4 regions of the Caulobacter sp. DWR2-3-1b2 genome follow, and region 3 is predicted to be linked to each of the others. Evidence: predicted binding sites of a transcription regulator. Region 3 holds the regulator's gene; each other region holds the start of a gene.
What was found. Region 3 encodes LexA, which represses DNA repair genes until DNA is damaged. Its sites were predicted from a motif close to ATGTTCNCNANNTGTTCT; they were not measured.
Positions count from the first base shown of each region.

Region 1: the regulator LexA is predicted to act here: its motif matches at 3,032-3,049, upstream of ACP694_RS17880 (ImuA family protein).
Region 2: the regulator LexA is predicted to act here: its motif matches at 2,086-2,103, upstream of ACP694_RS01630 (YifB family Mg chelatase-like AAA ATPase).
Region 4: the regulator LexA is predicted to act here: its motif matches at 2,442-2,459, upstream of ssb (single-stranded DNA-binding protein).

Region 1 is NZ_JAFCUC010000007.1:196,834-201,213, forward strand. It holds gene ACP694_RS17865 (phosphoserine transaminase) at 1-537, shown strand, start outside; gene serA (phosphoglycerate dehydrogenase) at 688-2,268, shown strand; gene ACP694_RS17875 (VanZ family protein) at 2,552-2,917, shown strand; gene ACP694_RS17880 (ImuA family protein) at 3,063-3,842, shown strand; gene ACP694_RS17885 (Y-family DNA polymerase) at 4,039-4,380, shown strand, end outside.
Region 2 is NZ_JAFCUC010000001.1:337,277-341,656, forward strand. It holds gene ACP694_RS01630 (YifB family Mg chelatase-like AAA ATPase) at 458-2,020, opposite strand; gene gshB (glutathione synthase) at 2,156-3,109, opposite strand; gene ACP694_RS01640 (SirB1 family protein) at 3,579-4,380, opposite strand, start outside.
Region 3 is NZ_JAFCUC010000003.1:8,644-13,023, reverse strand. It holds gene ACP694_RS09350 (ComEC/Rec2 family competence protein) at 1-1,135, shown strand, start outside; gene ACP694_RS09345 (glutathione S-transferase family protein) at 1,145-1,792, shown strand; gene ACP694_RS09340 (GFA family protein) at 1,842-2,240, shown strand; gene lexA (transcriptional repressor LexA) at 2,367-3,074, opposite strand; gene ACP694_RS09330 (methyltransferase family protein) at 3,218-3,811, shown strand; gene ACP694_RS09325 (serine hydrolase domain-containing protein) at 3,818-4,380, opposite strand, start outside.
Region 4 is NZ_JAFCUC010000003.1:211,092-215,471, reverse strand. It holds gene ACP694_RS10305 (hypothetical protein) at 1-1,208, shown strand, start outside; gene ACP694_RS10300 (hypothetical protein) at 1,319-1,990, shown strand; gene ACP694_RS10295 (hypothetical protein) at 2,006-2,395, shown strand; gene ssb (single-stranded DNA-binding protein) at 2,547-3,053, shown strand; gene ACP694_RS10285 (aldehyde dehydrogenase family protein) at 3,425-4,380, opposite strand, start outside.

The sequences.
Region 1 (4,380 bases), on a different contig from region 3:
GCTCGCCTGGAGAGCTACACGCCGCCTTGGCCGATGCCCAAGCTGTTCCGCATGACCAAGGGCGGCAAGCTGGTCGCCGACATCTTCGAGGGCGCGACCATCAACACGCCCTCCATGCTCTGCGTCGAGGATGCGCTGGACGCCCTGAAATGGGCCGCCTCGATCGGCGGGCTGGAAGCCATGCAGGGCCGCGCCGACCAGAACCTGGCCGTGCTGGCCGACTGGGTGGCCAAGACCCCGTGGGTCGAGTTCCTGGCGGCGACGCCGGACATCCGCTCCAACACCTCGGTGTGCCTCAAGGTTGTCGATCCCACGATTTGCGCCTTGTCGGACGACGCCCAGGCCGACTTCGCCAAGAAGCTGGCCAGCCTGCTCGAGAAGGAGGGCGCCGCCCTCGACATCGGCGGCTATCGCGACGCCCCGGCCGGCCTGCGCATCTGGTGCGGCGCCACCGTCGAGGCCTCCGACGTCGAGGCCCTGACGCCCTGGCTCGACTGGGCCTTTGCGTCTGTTTCGGCTGAGTTGGCCGCCGCTTAACCTAGCGCTACTCCCCCCTCCGTCGGCTGCGCCGACACGTTCCCCACAGGGGGAGGACTTCGAGATCAGTCCTCTCCCTGTGGGGAAGGTGGTCCGAAGGATCGGAGGGGGGAGTGTCCCCACCAAATTCTCCGCAAGGAACTCCAAATCATGACCGCTCCCCGCGTCCTCATCGCCGACAGCCTGTCCCCCGCCGCCGTCGCGATCTTCACCGCCCGCGGTGTCCAGGCCGACGTCAAGACCGGCCTCACCAAGGCCGAGCTGCTGGAAATCATCGGCGACTATGACGGTCTGGCCGTCCGCTCGGCCACCAAGGCCGACCCCGAGGTCATCGCCGCCGCCAAGAAGCTGAAAGTCATCGGCCGGGCCGGCATCGGCGTCGACAATGTCAACATCCCGGCCGCCACCGCCGCCGGCATCGTGGTGATGAACACCCCGTTCGGCAACTCGATCACCACCGCTGAGCACGCCATCGCCATGATGTTCGCCCTGGCCCGCCAGCTGCCAGCGGCCGACGCCAGCACCCAGGCCGGCAAGTGGGAAAAGAACCGCTTCATGGGCGTGGAGCTGTACGCCAAGACCCTGGGCCTGATCGGCGCCGGCAACATCGGCGGCATCGTCGCCGACCGCGCCCTGGGCCTGAAGATGAAGGTCGTGGCCTATGACCCCTTCCTGTCGCCCGAGCGCGCCGTCGAGATGGGCGTCGAGAAGGTCGAGTTGGACGAGCTTCTGGCCCGCGCCGACGTCATCACCCTGCACACCCCGCTGACCGACAAGACCCGCAACATCCTGTCGGCCGACGCGCTTAAGAAGACCAAGAAGGGCGTGCTGATCGTCAATTGCGCCCGGGGCGGCTTGGTCGATGAGGTCGCCCTGCGCGAACTGCTCGACAGCGGCCATGTGGGCGGCGCGGGTTTCGACGTCTTCACCGAGGAGCCGGCCAAGGCCAATCCGCTGTTCGGCTCCGACCGCGTGGTGGCCACCCCCCACCTGGGCGCCAGCACCAACGAGGCCCAGGAGAACGTCGCCCTGCAGGTCGCCGAGCAGATGAGCGACTATCTGCTGACCGGCGCGGTGACCAACGCTCTCAACAGCCCCTCGGTCAGCGCCGAGGAGGCCCCCAAGCTGAAGCCCTTCGTGGCCCTGGCCGAGAAGATCGGCGCCCTGGCCGGCCAGATGGTCGACTTCGGCATTCTGGCGATCGACATCGCCTATGAGGGCGAGGTGTCCAACCTCAACGTCAAGCCGATGACCTCGGCCGCCTTGGCCGGCATCCTCAAGCCGATGCTGGCCGAGATCAACATGGTCTCCGCGCCCGCCGTGGCCAAGGAGCGCGGCATCACCGTCTCCGAGAGCCGCCAGGAGGTCAGCCCCACCTATGACAGCCTGATGCGCATCACCATCACCACCGAAAAGGGCAAGCGCGCCTTTGCCGGCACGGTGATCGCCGGCGCGCCGCGCATGGTCGAGGTCAAGGGCATGGAACTGGACGCCGGCTTCGCCCCGGCCATGCTCTATATCAACAACCTCGACAAGCCGGGCTTCATCGGCGCGCTGGGCATGCTGCTGGGCGAGGCGGGCGTCAACATCGCCACCTTCAACCTGGGCCGCCTGTCGGCCGACGAAGACGCCATTGCCCTGGTCGGCGTCGATCAGGCGCCGGACGAGGCCCTGCTGGCCAGGATCCAGGCCCTGCCGCACGTCAAGGAAGCCCGCGCCCTGACGTTCTGATCGCCCTGTCCTTCTCCCCTTGCGGGAGAAGGTGGCGGTGTAGCCGCCGGATGAGGGGTCTCTCAGAAGCCTTCGCCGCGTCCAGCCTGACCGCTGGGCGCGGCGGTTTTCGTTGGCGCGACCCCTCACCCGACGGCCTTCGGCCGCCACCCTCTCCCGCAAGGGGAGAGGGAAAAGAGTGCAGATGCCGTGCACTCTGCGAGGGGATGCGGCCAAGGCCCCGCTTGGCCATTTTCAAGCCGCACGGGACCGGCTAGGTGCGAGCGTCCAGCCAGGAGTTTCGATGTCCCTCCGCGCCCGTAAGATCAACCGCCTGATCTTCATCGTCTTCCTGGCCGCGTCGGCCTACGCCCTGGCCCGGGCCCTGCTGCCGGACAATGACAGCATCGGCCTGATCCCCTGGGACAAGGCCAAGCACTTCATCGTCTTCTATGTACTGAGCATCCTGGCAAGCCTGGCCCTGCCGCTGAGCCGCTTGCACCGCATCGGCCTGGTGATCCTGGCGTTCGGCGGGGCGATCGAGATCCTGCAGGCCTTCGTCGGCCGCGACGCGTCGTGGTTCGACCTGTTCGCCGACGCCTGCGGCATCAGCGCCGCGTTCGGTCCGATGCTGGTCAGCAAGTGGTGGAGGACCGAGGCGCGGTTTTAGGACCCACGCCGCCCGCGCTCCCCCCGCCGTGGAAGCCTCGTCTCCTGGCGGCTTCACACGGCCATTTTGACGCACAATGCAGGGCTCCGCTTGACTCTCCAAGTCCGTAAGGCCAGAACAAAAGTGGAACATTGGAGTGTGAGATATGGCCGGGGCGACCGACGCCCTTCCGGCTTTGAGAGCCCAGATCGCCGCCTTGCAAGCGGGGACTCGGACTCCACCTCCCGTCCTGCCATTCGGCGATCCGCGCATCGACGGCTGTTTTCCAGCTGGCGGTCTTCCGCGCGGGGCCTGGCACGAAGTGGGCGGCGCGGGCTTGGGGGAAGAAACCAGCGCGGCCCCGACGGCGTTTTCCGCCTTGCTGCTCCGACCCCTGGCCACCCAAGGCGCGGTGGTCTGGGTGATGCGGCGCGACGACCTGCACGTCCCGGGCCTGGTGAACCTGGGCTTTCCGTCCGAGCGGCTGATCCTGGTCAAGGCCCGCGATGAGGCCGAGGTGCTGGCCGTGCTGGAAGACGCCCTCTCCACGATCGGCGTGGTTGCCGCCGTGGGTGAGGCTGAAGCGCCAGACCTCAAGGCGGGCCGCCGCCTCCAGCTAGCCTGTGAGAAGCGAGGCTCGATCGGCGTGCTCCTGCGTCGAAGACCGTTTGGCGGGCCAGTGGGCAAGATGCGCGAGGTCTCTGGCTCGGCCGCCCAGACCCGCTGGCGCATCACCGCCGCGCCCAGCCAGCCGCCGCCAGGCGACCTTGGCCTGGGCCCGCCGCGCTGGCGGGTCGAACTCGAACGGTGCCGGGGCGGACGTCCCGGGGCCTGGATCCTCGAAAAAGCGGAGGCCGCCCATGGCCCGCATCCTTTCCGTCTGGTGTCGCAACTGGCCGATCACGACGTGGTTGAGGAAGACTCCGAATTTCAGCGGGTCGGGTGAGTCCTCCCCCCATGGGGGAGGTGATCGCGTAGCGATCGGTGGGGGGAGTGATCGGAAGGTCGATCCAGCCACGGGCCGTCAGTATAATTCTCCCCCCTCCGTCGGCTACGCCGACACCTCCCCCAGGGGGGGAGGACTTGCACCGCCGCCCCTCGCCCTGATCGCCATCGAGGGCGGGACCCGACGCCTGGCCGCCGTGGACGAGGCGGCGGCCGCCTGCGGTCTCTATGTCGGCCAGAAGGCCGCCGACGCCGCAGCCCTGGTCCCGGATTTGCACGGCGACGATTACGATCCCGTCGGCGACCGCGCCGCCCTGGAGATTCTCTGCGACTGGTGCGTGCGCTTCTCGCCGGCCGTGGCCATCGACGGGCCGGACGGCCTGTTCCTCGACATCGAGGGCGTCGCCCACCTGTGGGGCGGCGAGGCGGCGATGCTGGACGACCTGCTGGCCCGCCTGAACCGCTGGGGCGCGCCGGCGAGGGGCGCGATCGCCGACACCCCGGGCGCGGCCTGGGCCCTGGCCCGCTTCGCCCCCGAC
Region 2 (4,380 bases), on a different contig from region 3:
CTGTCGGCCTGTCCGCCTACCCCGAGCGCCGGAGTTTCGTCACCACGGGGGTGAACCTGCTCCGAACCGACCTGGGGCGCTCCTTGTCAGAGCACGGCGGACAAGCCTTCCCGCTCGTCCACCCCTGAAAGCCGCCTCGGTCGCCGTACGTGCGCCCTCCCCGTGCTCTCAGGTGAGGACCATTATGGGGGTGGTTTTGGACGCGCCAGGGTTTGTGACGCTGATTATTTCATAGAGCGTTAATATTACTATAGTTTCTAGTGGGAATATATGGGGATGCAGCAGCGCCGATCCCCCTTTCTTGAACCCTCTCCCGCTGGGAGAGGGAGGGGCCCGCCGCGCAGCGGTGGGAGGGTGAGGGGGTAAACCGTCAGACGGCGTGCCGGCAGGGCGTCCGTGCGAAACCGGCGACGCACCTGTCGCAAGAGACGCCAGCAACGGGTCCGAGCGCTCACGCTCAAAACGCCCCCTCGCCGCTCATCCCGCCCATCGCGCTGGCCCGCCTGTGGGCCAGCGCCTCGGCGATGTGGACACGGCGGACGCTGGGCGCGCCTTCCAGGTCGGCGATCGTTCGGGCCAGGCGAAGGACCCGGGTCCAGCCTCGGGCGCTGATCTGTCGCGCCTCGGCGGCGCGGGTGAGCAGGGCGCGGCCGGTCTCGTCGAGGTCGGCGATCTTATCCAAGAAGCGACCCTCGGCACGGCCGTTGAGGGCCTCGGCCCCGACCGGCGCGGCCTCTCCCGTCAGGGCCATCGCCTCGGCCCGTTCCAGCTGCAGGCGGCGGGCCTGGGCGACGCGGGCGGCGACCTCCGCCGTGCCCTCGCTGGGGGGCGGCAGAGCCAAGTCGGCGGCGGTGACAGCCGGCATGTCGACGGCCAGGTCGATACGGTCCATAAGCGGCCCGCTGACCCGGCCCTGGTAGTCGCGAATGCAGCGCGGGGCCTTGCCGCAGGCGCCCCGCCCCGCCCCGCCATGGCCACAGCGGCAGGGGTTCATCGCCGCCACCAGCTGCACCCGGGCCGGATATCGGACATGGGCGTTGGCGCGGGCCACCATCACCTCGCCGGTCTCCAGCGGCCCCCGCAGGCTGTCCAGGGCCTGGGTGCCGAACTCCGGCAGCTCATCCAGGAACAGCACGCCATTATGGGCCAGCGACACCTCGCCGGGCTTGGCCTTCAGCCCGCCGCCGGTCAGGGCCGCCATGCTGGCGCTGTGGTGCGGCGAGCGGTATGGCCGCGCCCGGGTCAGCGTGCCCTTGGCGATCAGTCCGGCCACCGAATGGACCATCGAGGTCTCCAGCAGCTCGACCGAGGTCAGGGGCGGCAAGAGGCCGGGCAGACGTTGGGCGAGCATGGACTTGCCAGAGCCCGGCGGGCCGCAGAACAGCAGGTTGTGACCGCCGGCCGCCGCGATCTCCAAGGCCCGCTTGGCGTGCTCCTGGCCCTTGACGTCGCGCAGGTCGCGAAAGCCCGCCCCTTCCTCGACCGGGCCAGGCAAGGGAGCTGACAGGATCTGGCCGCCCCGGAAGTGGTTGATCAGCGCCACCAGCGAGCGGGGCGCCAGGATCCGCGTGCCACCCGCCCAGGCGGCCTCTGGTCCGCAAGCCTCCGGGCAGATCAGGCCAAGGTCCATGGCCCCGGCCGCCATCGCGGCGGGCAGGGCGCCGGCCGTGGCTGCGATCCGTCCGTCCAAGGACAGTTCACCCATCGCCGCCCAGCCGTCCAGCGCGTCGATCGGGATCACGCCCATGGCCGCCATCACCGCGAGCGCGATGGGAAGGTCGTAATGCGACCCCTCCTTGGGCATGTCGGCGGGCGCCAGATTGACGACGATCCGCTTGCCCGGCAAGGCCAAGCCCAACCCCGCGAAGGCGCCGCGCACGCGTTCGCGACTCTCGGCCACCGCCTTGTCGCCCAAGCCGACAATGACCATGATCTGCTGGCCGCCGGTCAGCTGCACCTCGACATCGACGCGGCGCGCCTCGACGCCCTCGAAAGCCACCGTGACGACTTTGGCCGCCATTGGTTTCTCGCCCCTCGCCCACTCAATCTTATCCACAAGCCAAACATGGCTGCTAGAGCGGAGCAAGAACAAAAAACGAACGTTTCAGGAAAGTGCGAAGAAGTTGTGACGATTCAGTCGTCTAGACGACGTTCTTCAGTCGGCGCTGGAGCGGATCACTTCGATACGATCCCAGAGCACCGCCGCCGCGTCGGCGCCGCCGAACCGCTTGAGCTGCTGGGCGCCGGTGGGAGACGTGACGTTGATCTCGGTCAGGAATTCGCCGATCACGTCGATGCCGACAAAGAGCAGCCCGCGCCGCTTCAGTTCCGGCGCGATGATCGCGCAGAGCTCCAGGTCGCGCGGCGTCAGCCCCACCGCCTCGGCCCGGCCGCCCACGCGCAGGTTCGACCGCACCTGGCCCGCAGCCGGCACGCGATTGACCGCGCCCACCGGCTCGCCATCGACCAGCAGAATGCGCTTGTCGCCCTTGCTGACCGCCGGCACGAACTTCTGGGCGATGACCTGCTCGCGGCTGATCATGGCGTGCAGTTCCAGCAGGGCGTCGAGATTGGGATCGTCGGCCAGCAACCGCGCCACGCCCGAGCCGCCGCCGCCGTAGAGGGGCTTGAGCACGATGTCGCCATGCCGGGCGCGAAAGTCGTAGATCGCCTCGTGGTCCGACGTGATCAGGGTCGGCGGCTGGACGCCCGGAAAGTCGGTGACGAACAGCTTCTCGGGTGCGTTACGCACCTCGGCCGGGTTGTTGACCACCAGGGTGTGGGGGTGGACCTTTTCGAGGAAGTGCGTGGCGGTGATATAGGCCATGTCGAACGGCGGATCCTGGCGCATCAGCACCACGTCGACATCGTCCTTCATGTCGAGGATTTCGACATCACCGAGTTGGGCATGCGATCCCTGCGTCTTGGTCAACACCAGCGACTGAGCGCGGGCGAACACCCGGCCGTCTTCCATCGACAGCTTGTCGGGGGTGTAGACCCACAGCCCGTGGCCCCGCGCCTGAGCTTCCCACATCATCAGGAAGGTGGTGTCGTTCTCGATATTGATCCCCTGGACGGGATCCATCTGGACGGCGACTCTCAGCGACATGGGGGCTCCGGATCAGATGCGGACGCGACGGCGCAGGCCTCGCGTGACGAACGCCTTAGTTAGGATGACCAAGACGGTAATGCGAGGAATGTTCGCCTTGTCGCGATCAAACCGGCTCGACAGCGCGCTCCACGTCTGATGGATTAAAACAAGCTTTACCCGCGGAGATGGATCCGTGCGCAGCCTCGCCTTGTACGTCGGCCTCGCCGCCGCGTTCGTCCTCGGGAGCGAGGTGCGAGCCCAAGCCATCATCGACATGCATCTGCACGCCATTCCGGCCGACAGCCAGGGACCGCCGCCCATCCGGTCGTTTCGTCCAAGAACGATGCGGCTCTGCGGGACGAGACCCTGGCGGCCCTGCGGCGCTAGAGCATTTCTCGACCTGACCGCGCCAGGCCGTGAGCTCTAATCTTCTGTTTTGAAGCATTTTTCTTGACGCGAACCGGAACCACTTCGGTCGAACAATGCGTTAGTTCAGCCGCATCCGCATCCGCTCGCGCGCCGCCCGGGCGGCTATGGCCGCGCCGCCGTCCAGGACCTGGGCGCGCGACAAGGCCTGCAACGCTCCCGCCAGCGCCCCTTGCCCTTCGCGGGCGGCGGCGACGTCGAGCCAGGGATGGTGGTCGGTGGGGTCGAGCAGGGCCCGGCGCAGGGCCGAGCGCTCGGCCCGCGCCCAGTCGCGCGATTGCTGGGCGCGGGCAAAGATATTGTTCTGTAGGCGGATCAACACGGCGCGGTCGGAGATCGGGCTCATCAGCACGTCCAGCTTGGCGGCGACGTCGGGCATCAGGCCAGTTCGCAAGGCCCGGCGCGACAGTTCCGACGGCAGCACTACCCGGCCCTCGCTGAACGGGTCCAGGGCCAGCGGGCCCTCTTCGGTCTCGATGCGCAGCAGGAAGTGACCTGGGAAATCGACGCCGTGCAAATCGAGGCCGCACGACCGGCCCGCATGCAGGTAAAACACTCCCAACGCCACAGGCAGGCCCTTGCGCCGCTGCGCCACGGCGATGATGTCGGCGTTGTCGGAATGGTCGTAGGTGATCAGGTCGCCCGACAGCCGCAAATCCCCGGCCATGGTCTCGGCCAGGGCTTCCTCGGCGGATTCCAGCTTCAGACGCTCGGTCAGGCGATCGACCGAATGGCGGGCCAGGTCGAGCACCGGCGCCGGGTCGCGATCGGGATCATCATGCACGGCGCAGGCCAGGGCTGCCTCCAGCAGCGGAAAAGCCTTGTCCGGACGATTGCCGGCGTCGGTCAGCAGGGCCTCGGCT
Region 3 (4,380 bases):
CGCGCCGCCGCCGGCGCTGCGCGCGGCGATCACCGCCACCGTGGCCTTCGCCGCCATCCTGTTCGATCGCCAGGCCATCACCCTGCACGGCCTGGCCATTGCGGCCTTGGCCATCCTGCTGGTCCAACCCGAGTCGGCCGGCGCGCCGGGCTTTCAGATGTCGTTCGCCGCCACCGCCGCCCTGGTCGCCCTGGCCGAGGCTTGGCCCAGGCCTGTGCGCGAGATCTCGGTCCCCTGGCCGATCCGGCTCTTCCAGGGCGCGATGAACTGGCTGGCGGTGAGCATCGGGGCCAGTCTTGTGGCTGGCCTGGCGACAGGGCCGTTCGCCATGCAGCATTTCAACCGGGTGGCGGTCTGGGGCCTGCCGGCCAACCTGGCGGTCGCGCCGCTGTCGTCCTTCGTGATCATGCCGTTCCTGGCGATCGGGGCGGTGCTCGAAGTGTTTGGCCTGGGAGGACCGTTCCTGGCCGTGGCCGGCTGGGGCATCGACGCGATGCTGTGGATCGCCCATGGCTTCGCCAGCGCCGGCGGGGCTCAACGGGTGGTGGCCAGCGGCCCGCCCTTCACCCTGGCCCTGGCCTTTGTCGGCCTGATGTTACTGTGCCTGTGGCGCGGACGCCTGCGCTGGTTGGGCGGGCCCCTGGCCCTGGCGGTGGCGCTATGGCCCCGGCCGCCGGCGCCCGACGTCTGGATCGCGCCAGACGGAACCACGGCGGCGGTGCGCGACGGCGGCCGGGCCGTCCTGCTGCGCCCCGACGCCCGGCGGTTCGGGGCGGAGCTCTGGAGCCGCCGGCGGGGGTTGGCCGTGCCCACCGACACCGCGCGGAGTCCGTCCTATGCCTGCGATCGGCGGTCCTGCGCGCCCACCAAGACTTCGCCGGTGCCGCTGGCCCTGTCCTGGAGCAAGGCCGCTCCGGACGCCGACGTTCTCGCGGCGATGTGCGCGGACGCCGAGATCGTCGTGCTGCGCGGCTACGCTCCGATTACGCCGCCGGCCTGCCGGGACCGCATCGTGCTCGACGCGACCGATTTCGCCGTCGGCGGCGCGGCCGAGCTCTATCGCCGCGACGGTGGGTGGTGGATCGTCTGGGCCCAGCCGCTGCGGGGCGTGCGGCCGTGGACGAACACGCCATAGGGGGACGCCATGCTCAAGGTCTGGGGAAGACGCAATTCGTTGAACGTCCAGAAGGTGCTCTGGCTTATCGCCGAGCTTGACCTGCCGCATCAGCACCTTCCGGCGGGTGGTGACTTCGGCGGCCTGGACAGCCCGGACTTTCGGGAGATGAACCCGCATGGTCACGTGCCTGTCCTCGAGGACGGCGGTGTCGCGGTGTGGGAGTCGCACGCCATCCTTCGATACCTGGCTGCCACCTACGGCGAAGGGCGGTTTTGGCCAACCGACGCGGCGACGCGGGCGCCGGTCGATGGTTGGATGGACTGGTCGCAGACCGCGCTGCAGCCGGCTTTCCTGAGCGGAGTGTTCTGGGGCTTTTACAGAACGCCCGAGGTTTTGCGAGATGGGCCAGCCATCGCCCAGGCGGTGGAACGCACCCATCGCTGCCTGGGTCAGGTCGAGGCGCGACTCGAAGGTCGGGCCTTCATGATGGGCGAGGCGCTGTCCTTGGCCGACATCCCCATTGGCGCCTGTCTCTATCGCTATTTCGAGTTGGAGATCGACCGGCCGCCGCAGCCCCGTTTGCAGGCCTGGTACGACCGGCTACGGGCGCGGCCGGCCTATCGGGAGCATGTCATTATCCCGTTCGCGGAACTCAAAGGGCGTTTGGCGTTCTGAATCGCGAGGCGAGGCGAGGCGAGGCACGGGCCTGGAGACGGAGACGACTATGGAACGACAGGGCGGCTGCGCCTGCGGGGCGGTCCGATACGGCGCGGAGGGCGGGCCGCTGCGGGTCGGCATGTGCCACTGCCTGACCTGTCGCAAGCGCCACGGCGCGCCTTGCAACGCCTTCGCGGTCTTTCGGTCGGACAAGGTGCGGGTCGAGGGCGAAACCTTCGCCTGGGCGACTTCCGAGCGCGGCCGCTCGCACGGCTGCGCGGTTTGCGGCTCGCCGGTCTTCTGGCGTGAGGGCGAGGACGAGATCGAGCTTCACCTGGGCGGCTTCGACGACACCGGTCAGTTCATCCCGCAATACGAGGTCTGGGTGAAGCGCCGCGAGCCGTGGATGATGCCGCTAAACGTGCCGCAATATGCGGAAAACCGGCCGGCCGGGCTGGCGACCTAGGGACCTCGGACCGCAGCAGAGTCTGCGTGGTCTTTCGCGGATGCAAATGAGGACAGGCCAATGCGCCTGCCCCCAGCCGTGATGCAAACCCTGCTCATCCTGGCGTTCACCGGGATGGGCGAAAATCTAATGATACCGCCGGATCAGTCCCACCAGCTTGCCTTGGACCTCGACCTGGTCAGGACCGAAGATGCGGGTCTCGTACTTGGGATTGGCGGCTTCCAAGGCGATCGAGCCGCCCTTCTTGCGCAGGCGCTTGAGGGTTGCTTCCTCGCCGACCAGGGCGACGACAATCTCGCCGCTGTTGGCGGTGTCGCCCTTGCGGATGATGACATAGTCGCCGTCGAGGATGCCGGCATCAATCATCGAATCGCCCTGGACCTCGAGCACATAGTGCTCGCCGCCGCCGAGCATGGATTCGGGCACAGGCAGGCGCTCGCGTTCATGCTGGATGGCGTCGATGGGCGTGCCGGCGGCGATGCGGCCGAGGATCGGCAGTTCGCGGGTGTTGTCGGCGGCGATCTGGACGGGCGCGGCCACGGCCGGCGCCTGCCCGCCGCCTTCCAGCACTTGCGGCTTGAAGGCGCCGCGACCCTTGGGCGGGGCGGCCGTCGTGGCCTGTTGCGGCAGCTTGATCACCTCCAGCGCGCGGGCGCGGTGCGCCAGGCGGCGGATGAAGCCGCGCTCTTCCAGCGCCGTGATCAACCGGTGGATGCCTGACTTGGACGCCAGGTCGAGCGCCTCCTTCATTTCGTCGAAGGAGGGAGAGACACCGCTCTCTTTGATCCGCTCGTGGATGAACATCAGCAGCTCGTGCTGCTTGCGCGTGAGCATGTCGGCCTCGCAAGTCGTCGCGGAACAAACCGCAAACCTCTCAAATGTTCTCTAGGTGTTCTTCGTTAATGTCAAGTTGACGCGGCGATCGATGTTCGGTGTAGCTGAACGCCGTAATCTTTGCCGAGGGGAGCCTTCGCGACATGGACCACGCCTGGCTTCTGACCACGGGTTGGCCGCGCGCCTTCTGGACCAGCTACGGCGCCTTCTGCCTGTTTGAGCTGTGGGTCTGGTGGCGCGACCGGCGCACGGCCAGCGGCCAGGACGCCGACCGGGGCAGCCTGCAGGCCGTGGTCCTGATTATCGCGGCGGGGATCTTCGTCGCCTTTTATGCCGCCAACGCCTCTGAATTTGCTCGCATAATCCAGTGGAGGAGCGAGGCGCGGCTCCTGGCGCTGGTCCTGATCTGGACGGGCCTGGCCCTGCGCCTGTGGGCCATACTGACCCTCGGGGCCTTCTTCCGCCGCACCGTGCATCTGCACGACGGTCACCGGATGATCACGGGCGGCCCCTACCGGATCGTCCGCAACCCGGCCTATCTGGGCAGCCTGCTGAGCCTGGTCGGCGTTGGCCTTGGCCTGGGCAGTGGACTGTCGGTCCTGGCGCTGTTGCTGGCCGGCCTGATCGCCTTCGGGTGGCGCATACGGGTGGAGGACGCGGCGATGACGGCCCGATTCGGCGATGAGCATGTGGCCTATCGCCGGCGCAAGGCGGCGCTGATTCCCTATCTCTGGTAGCAACGCTCAGGGTGCGACAATCGCGCCATCGCCTTTTAGCTGAAGCCAATCCTCAAACGGCAGGCGATAGGCCTTGTCGAAGACCTCGGCCTGGAGCTTGAAGGGTAGGCTGCCCTCGCTGTTCCAGAGCATCACCACGCCGGTCTTCGTGGCGGGATCGAACATCATGGTCGAGCGATAGCCGGTCACCGCCCCGCTGTGGCCGATCAGGCGGCGGCCCTTGTAGGTGAAGCTGCGCATGCCCAGGCCGTAACCGGGGCGTTCCAGCGCCCGGCCCATGGCCGATCGTCCATAGGGCCGGCCGGTATTGACGCGCGGTCGCTGGATGTCCGCCAACACCGGGGCCGGCAGGACGGCGGGCGCCTGACCCATCTGCGCCTGCATCCAGCGCGCCAGATCCACGATGTTGGAATTGACGCCCGCTGCGGCGGGGATGCGGTAATAGGCCTCGACCAACGGCACGCTGCGGCCGCCACGCGAAGGCCGCGCCCAATGCTTGGCGGTCCGCAAACCGTCGATGCCGATGGTCGCGCCGGTCATGCCCAGAGGCAGGAACAGCTTCTGGCGAG
Region 4 (4,380 bases), 200 kb from region 3:
TTCGCAGCTTCGACGTCTCCACCAGCATCGTCACGGAAGACCGCACGGCGCTGAATGACAAGGAAGTCTGGGTCACCGCGCCGGTCACCTACACCAAGGCCGCCACTTTCACCGCCGGCGCGACCCGCGACCTGGGCACGCTGCAGGGCGGCAATATCGCCGGCCTGGCGATCGACAACGGCCAGCTCTATATCGGCGGCTCGACCACCAACGGCGCCCTGACGATCAACAACAAGACCGCTGCCGCGTCCGGCGGCTCGGACGGCTTCGCTGCGCGCGTTTCGCTGGACCTGACCAGCACCGCCCAGGACGCCCTGGCCTATTACGGTGGCGCGGGCGACGACACCGTCACCGGCATGGCCGTGTCGAACGGCCAGGTCTGGCTGGTCGGCGCGGCCGGCAAGGACCTCGGCGGCCAGGCGACGGTCGGCGACAAGGACGGCTATGTCGCCCAGTTGGACGTGGCGGCGGGAACGGTCTCCTGGCAGCAGCGCCTGACCGGCAAGGACGGCTACGCCACCCCCACCTCGATCGCGGTCGACGCGTCCGGCGCCAGCAGCCTGGACGCCTTCGGCCTGCCGCGCGGCGTGATGGACTTCACCCAGTCGGACAAGATCGTCTCATCGACCTCGGCGCGGGCAGGCGACACCTTCCAGATCCGCACCCGGGCGCGCGGCGCGCTGACGACAATCAAGATCGACGCCAACGACACCCTCGACACCCTGGCCGACAAGATCCGCAAGGCCTCGGGCTTCGCCGCCAAGGTCGAGTCCGTCAGTTCCGGCAATAGCCGTAGCCTGCGGATCAGCCCGTCTCAGACCACTTCGACGGTCGAAGTCCTGCCCGGCAAGGGCGGCACGGACGTGCTGGAGGCGCTGGGCCTCAAGCCGGGCATCGTGCGCAACACCAAGTCCGACCACGGCCAAACCATCTCGGCCGACGGCAAGGGCCCGATCTACGGCCTGTCGCTGGACACCACCCTGGACCTCAGCGACGACAACGGTCGCAAGGCCGCGTCCGCGGCTATGACCAAGGCCCTGTCGGCCGTGCGCACCGCCTATCGCGAAATGGCTGACACCGCCAACGGGGTGAAGCGCGCCGACGCGACCGCCTCATCGGGCGCGACGACCGGTAAGGTCCCGGCCTATCTGACCGCCCAGGTCGCCAACTATCAGGCCGCCTTGAACCGCCTGACCGGCGGCGGCTAGCGCGAATTCACCGGATCCGAACTGGCTCTTGACCGGTTCCGGGCCGCTTCCATTCGCCTTGGTGCCCCGCCGGACTTGAAAGCGTCATCCTCGCGTCGTAGCCAGGGATCATGGAAGTTCTCAAAGACCGACGCGTGTTGTTGGGCGGCGCCGCCGTGGCTCTGGTGCTGGGCCTCGCCATCGCCTTTGGCGTGATGCATGGCAGCAAGTCCTCGACCGACGATCCCCCCGCCGCCCGCAGTGGCCTGGTCGTCGAGACCGGTCGCGCCGATGAGACCAGACTGGACGCGACCCGCCCGCTGCGTTGCTTTGTCGGCGGTCAGTTCGTCGGCGAGACCACCCTGGCCGAATGCGCCAAGAAGAACGGCGTGGCCACCGGCGCTCTCGACGTCGGCGTCGACGAGACCGGCGCCCTGGCGGCCGCCGACCAGGCCGGCATGGTCCTGACCCCACTGCCGCCGCCCGCCGAGGCCCCGACCGTACCGGCTCCGTCGGCGACCCCCGTCATCCCGATCCCCGTCGCCGCGTCCGGCGCGCCGCTGGCTGTCTGCTGGCGCTATCAAGGCAGCGAGTGGCGCAAGCAGCCGGGCGAGATCACGCTCAACGCCTGCGCCCAGCAGCTCTACAGCGGCAAGTGCGAAAGGCCCGGCGGCGCCACCTATGGCCGTTGGGGCGACGAGACACTTCGCCTGGTGCCGGGCCACGTGGAGTCGTCGTCCGACAACCGCAGCTTCCATCCGATCATCGAACAGGGGCCAGGCTGCTCCATCCCGTCCGCGTAGAGAGACTTAAAGACCATGCGCTTGCTTCCCGTCGCCGCTGTCTCCTTGCTCGCCGCCGCCACGCTGCTGTCCGGTTGCGACAAGCGCACCTCCGCGCCGTTCGAGGCCGGGGTCTGTTTCCACGTCGCCGAGCAGAAGGACGGCACGCTGAAGTACAATCCGGTGGCCAGCAACGTTCCCAGCATGGAGCAGTGCGCCGCCGACCTCGAGGGCATGCGCCTGCGCTTCCTGCGCCTGGGCAGCCAGAACCGCGAGCTGACGGGCGCCTATCAGGGCAAGTTCATCTTCGTCCAGAAGGAAGGCATCTATCTGGGCGACACCTATGAGGGCTCGCGGTTCATGTCGCTGGTCCGCACGGGCGATGGCCGTTTGGCCGTGCCGGGCGCCATTCGCGAAGTCCAATAATGCGGGCTGACGCGGCGAGGCGGTGGATAACCCGCCTCGCTCCACAGGAACGTTTGCAGAACAAAGCTTGATTTTGCTTTCAGGAACTCGTTAACGTTCTCCCCAGATTTCGGCGCATAGGGTCGCCGGGCGAAAAACGGGAACTGCGTCCATGGCAGGCAGCGTCAACAAGGTCATCCTGGTGGGAAATCTCGGGGCCGACCCCGAAATCCGCACGCTCAGTTCAGGCGACCGCGTCGCTAACCTGCGTTTGGCCACCTCGGAAAGCTGGCGCGACCGCACCTCGGGCGAGCGCAAGGAGAAGACCGAATGGCACCGCGTGGTGATCTTCAACGATAATCTCGTGAAGGTCGCCGAGAGCTATCTGCGCAAGGGCTCGACGATCTATATCGAGGGCGCGATCCAGACGCGTAAGTGGGCCGACGCTTCGGGCGTCGAGAAATATTCCACCGAGATCGTATTGCAGAAGTTCCGCGGCGAACTGACCATGCTCGGTGGCAAGGCCGACGGCGCAGGCGCCTCGGGTGGCGGTGACCCGGGCTATGACAGCGGCTACGGCGGCGGCGGCGGTGGTTCGAGCGGCGGCGCGCCGCGCAGCCAGCCCAGCGGCCCGCGCGAGAGCTTCTCGGCCGACTTGGACGACGAAATTCCCTTCTAATTTTCCTCTAGAGTCACGTTGTAATAAGTGGCCGCTTCCCATTGGAATCGGCCACTTTTTTATTGCGTCTGCCCACTTGTAATCAGTCGACTTAGCGTGGGTAAAACCCAGCACGGTCGAGTGTAAATGAAAGGGCTCAACGACCATTTGCGTGTTCGTGCCACAAAGGGGGTGCGAGCGACTCCGGTCGTTCTCGGCCCCGGGCCTAGGCGAGCATGCGCTGGCTCGGCCGGCGATGAACGTCGCTGGCCGAGCCCAGGTGTGGCAGCTGTCGTCGCCCGCCGGGCGACGCGAGAGGATGTCCGGCTCTGTCCTGGGTGACCATCGGTCAAAACCCCGATCTCGCGGCTGGAGGCTTCAAGGCGCCCGCGTCATCCGGCGGGGTTCGCGGGCCTTCGCCGGATCACCAGATTGCGGATTTCAGTCATGTCCTCCATGGCGAACTTGACTCCTTCGCGGCCCAGCCCCGAGTCCTTGACTCCGCCGTACGGCATGTTGTCGACCCGGTAGCTGGGTACGTCGCCGACCAGGATCCCGCCGACTTCCAGCACGTCCCAGGCGCGCATCACCTTGTGGATGTCTCGGCTGAACACGCCTGCCTGGAGGCCATAACGGCTGTCATTGACCTCGCGCAGCGCGTCTTCAAAATCGCTGAAGCGGGATAGCACCGCGACAGGGCCGAACGCCTCCTCGTCCCGGACCTTCAAGCCGGGCCGGACTCCCTCCAGCAGGGTCGCCTGCAGCATCGCGCCTTCACGACCGCCGCCGCAGAGCAGAGTGGCCCCCGCGTCGCGGGCTTCATTGATCCAGCCTTCGAGGCGGCGCGCTTCCTTCTCGTCGATCATCGGGCCGATGAAGACCTTCGGGTCCTGCGGATCGCCAGCGACGAGCACGCGGGTCTTCTCGACGAGGAGGTCGCGCAGGGCGTCGTAGATGTCGTCGTGGATCAGGATGCGCTGCACGCCGATGCAGGACTGGCCTGACTGGTAGAAGGCGCCGAAGATGATCCGGTCGGCGGCGTCCCGCAGGTCGGTGTCGCGGTCGACGATCACCGCCGCGTTGCCGCCCAGTTCCAGCACCACCTTCTTCTTGCCGGCCTTGGCCTTGAGCGCCCAGCCCACCTCGGGCGAGCCGGTGAAGGACAGCAACTTCAGGCGCTCGTCGGTGGTGAACAGGTCGGCCCCGTCGCGGGTGGCGGGCAGGATCGAGAACGCGCCCTTGGGCAGGTCGGTCTCGGCCAGCACCTCGCCAATGATCAGCGCGCCCAGGGGTGTGCGCGAGGCCGGCTTCATCACGAACGGACATCCCACCGCCAGGGCGGGCGCGA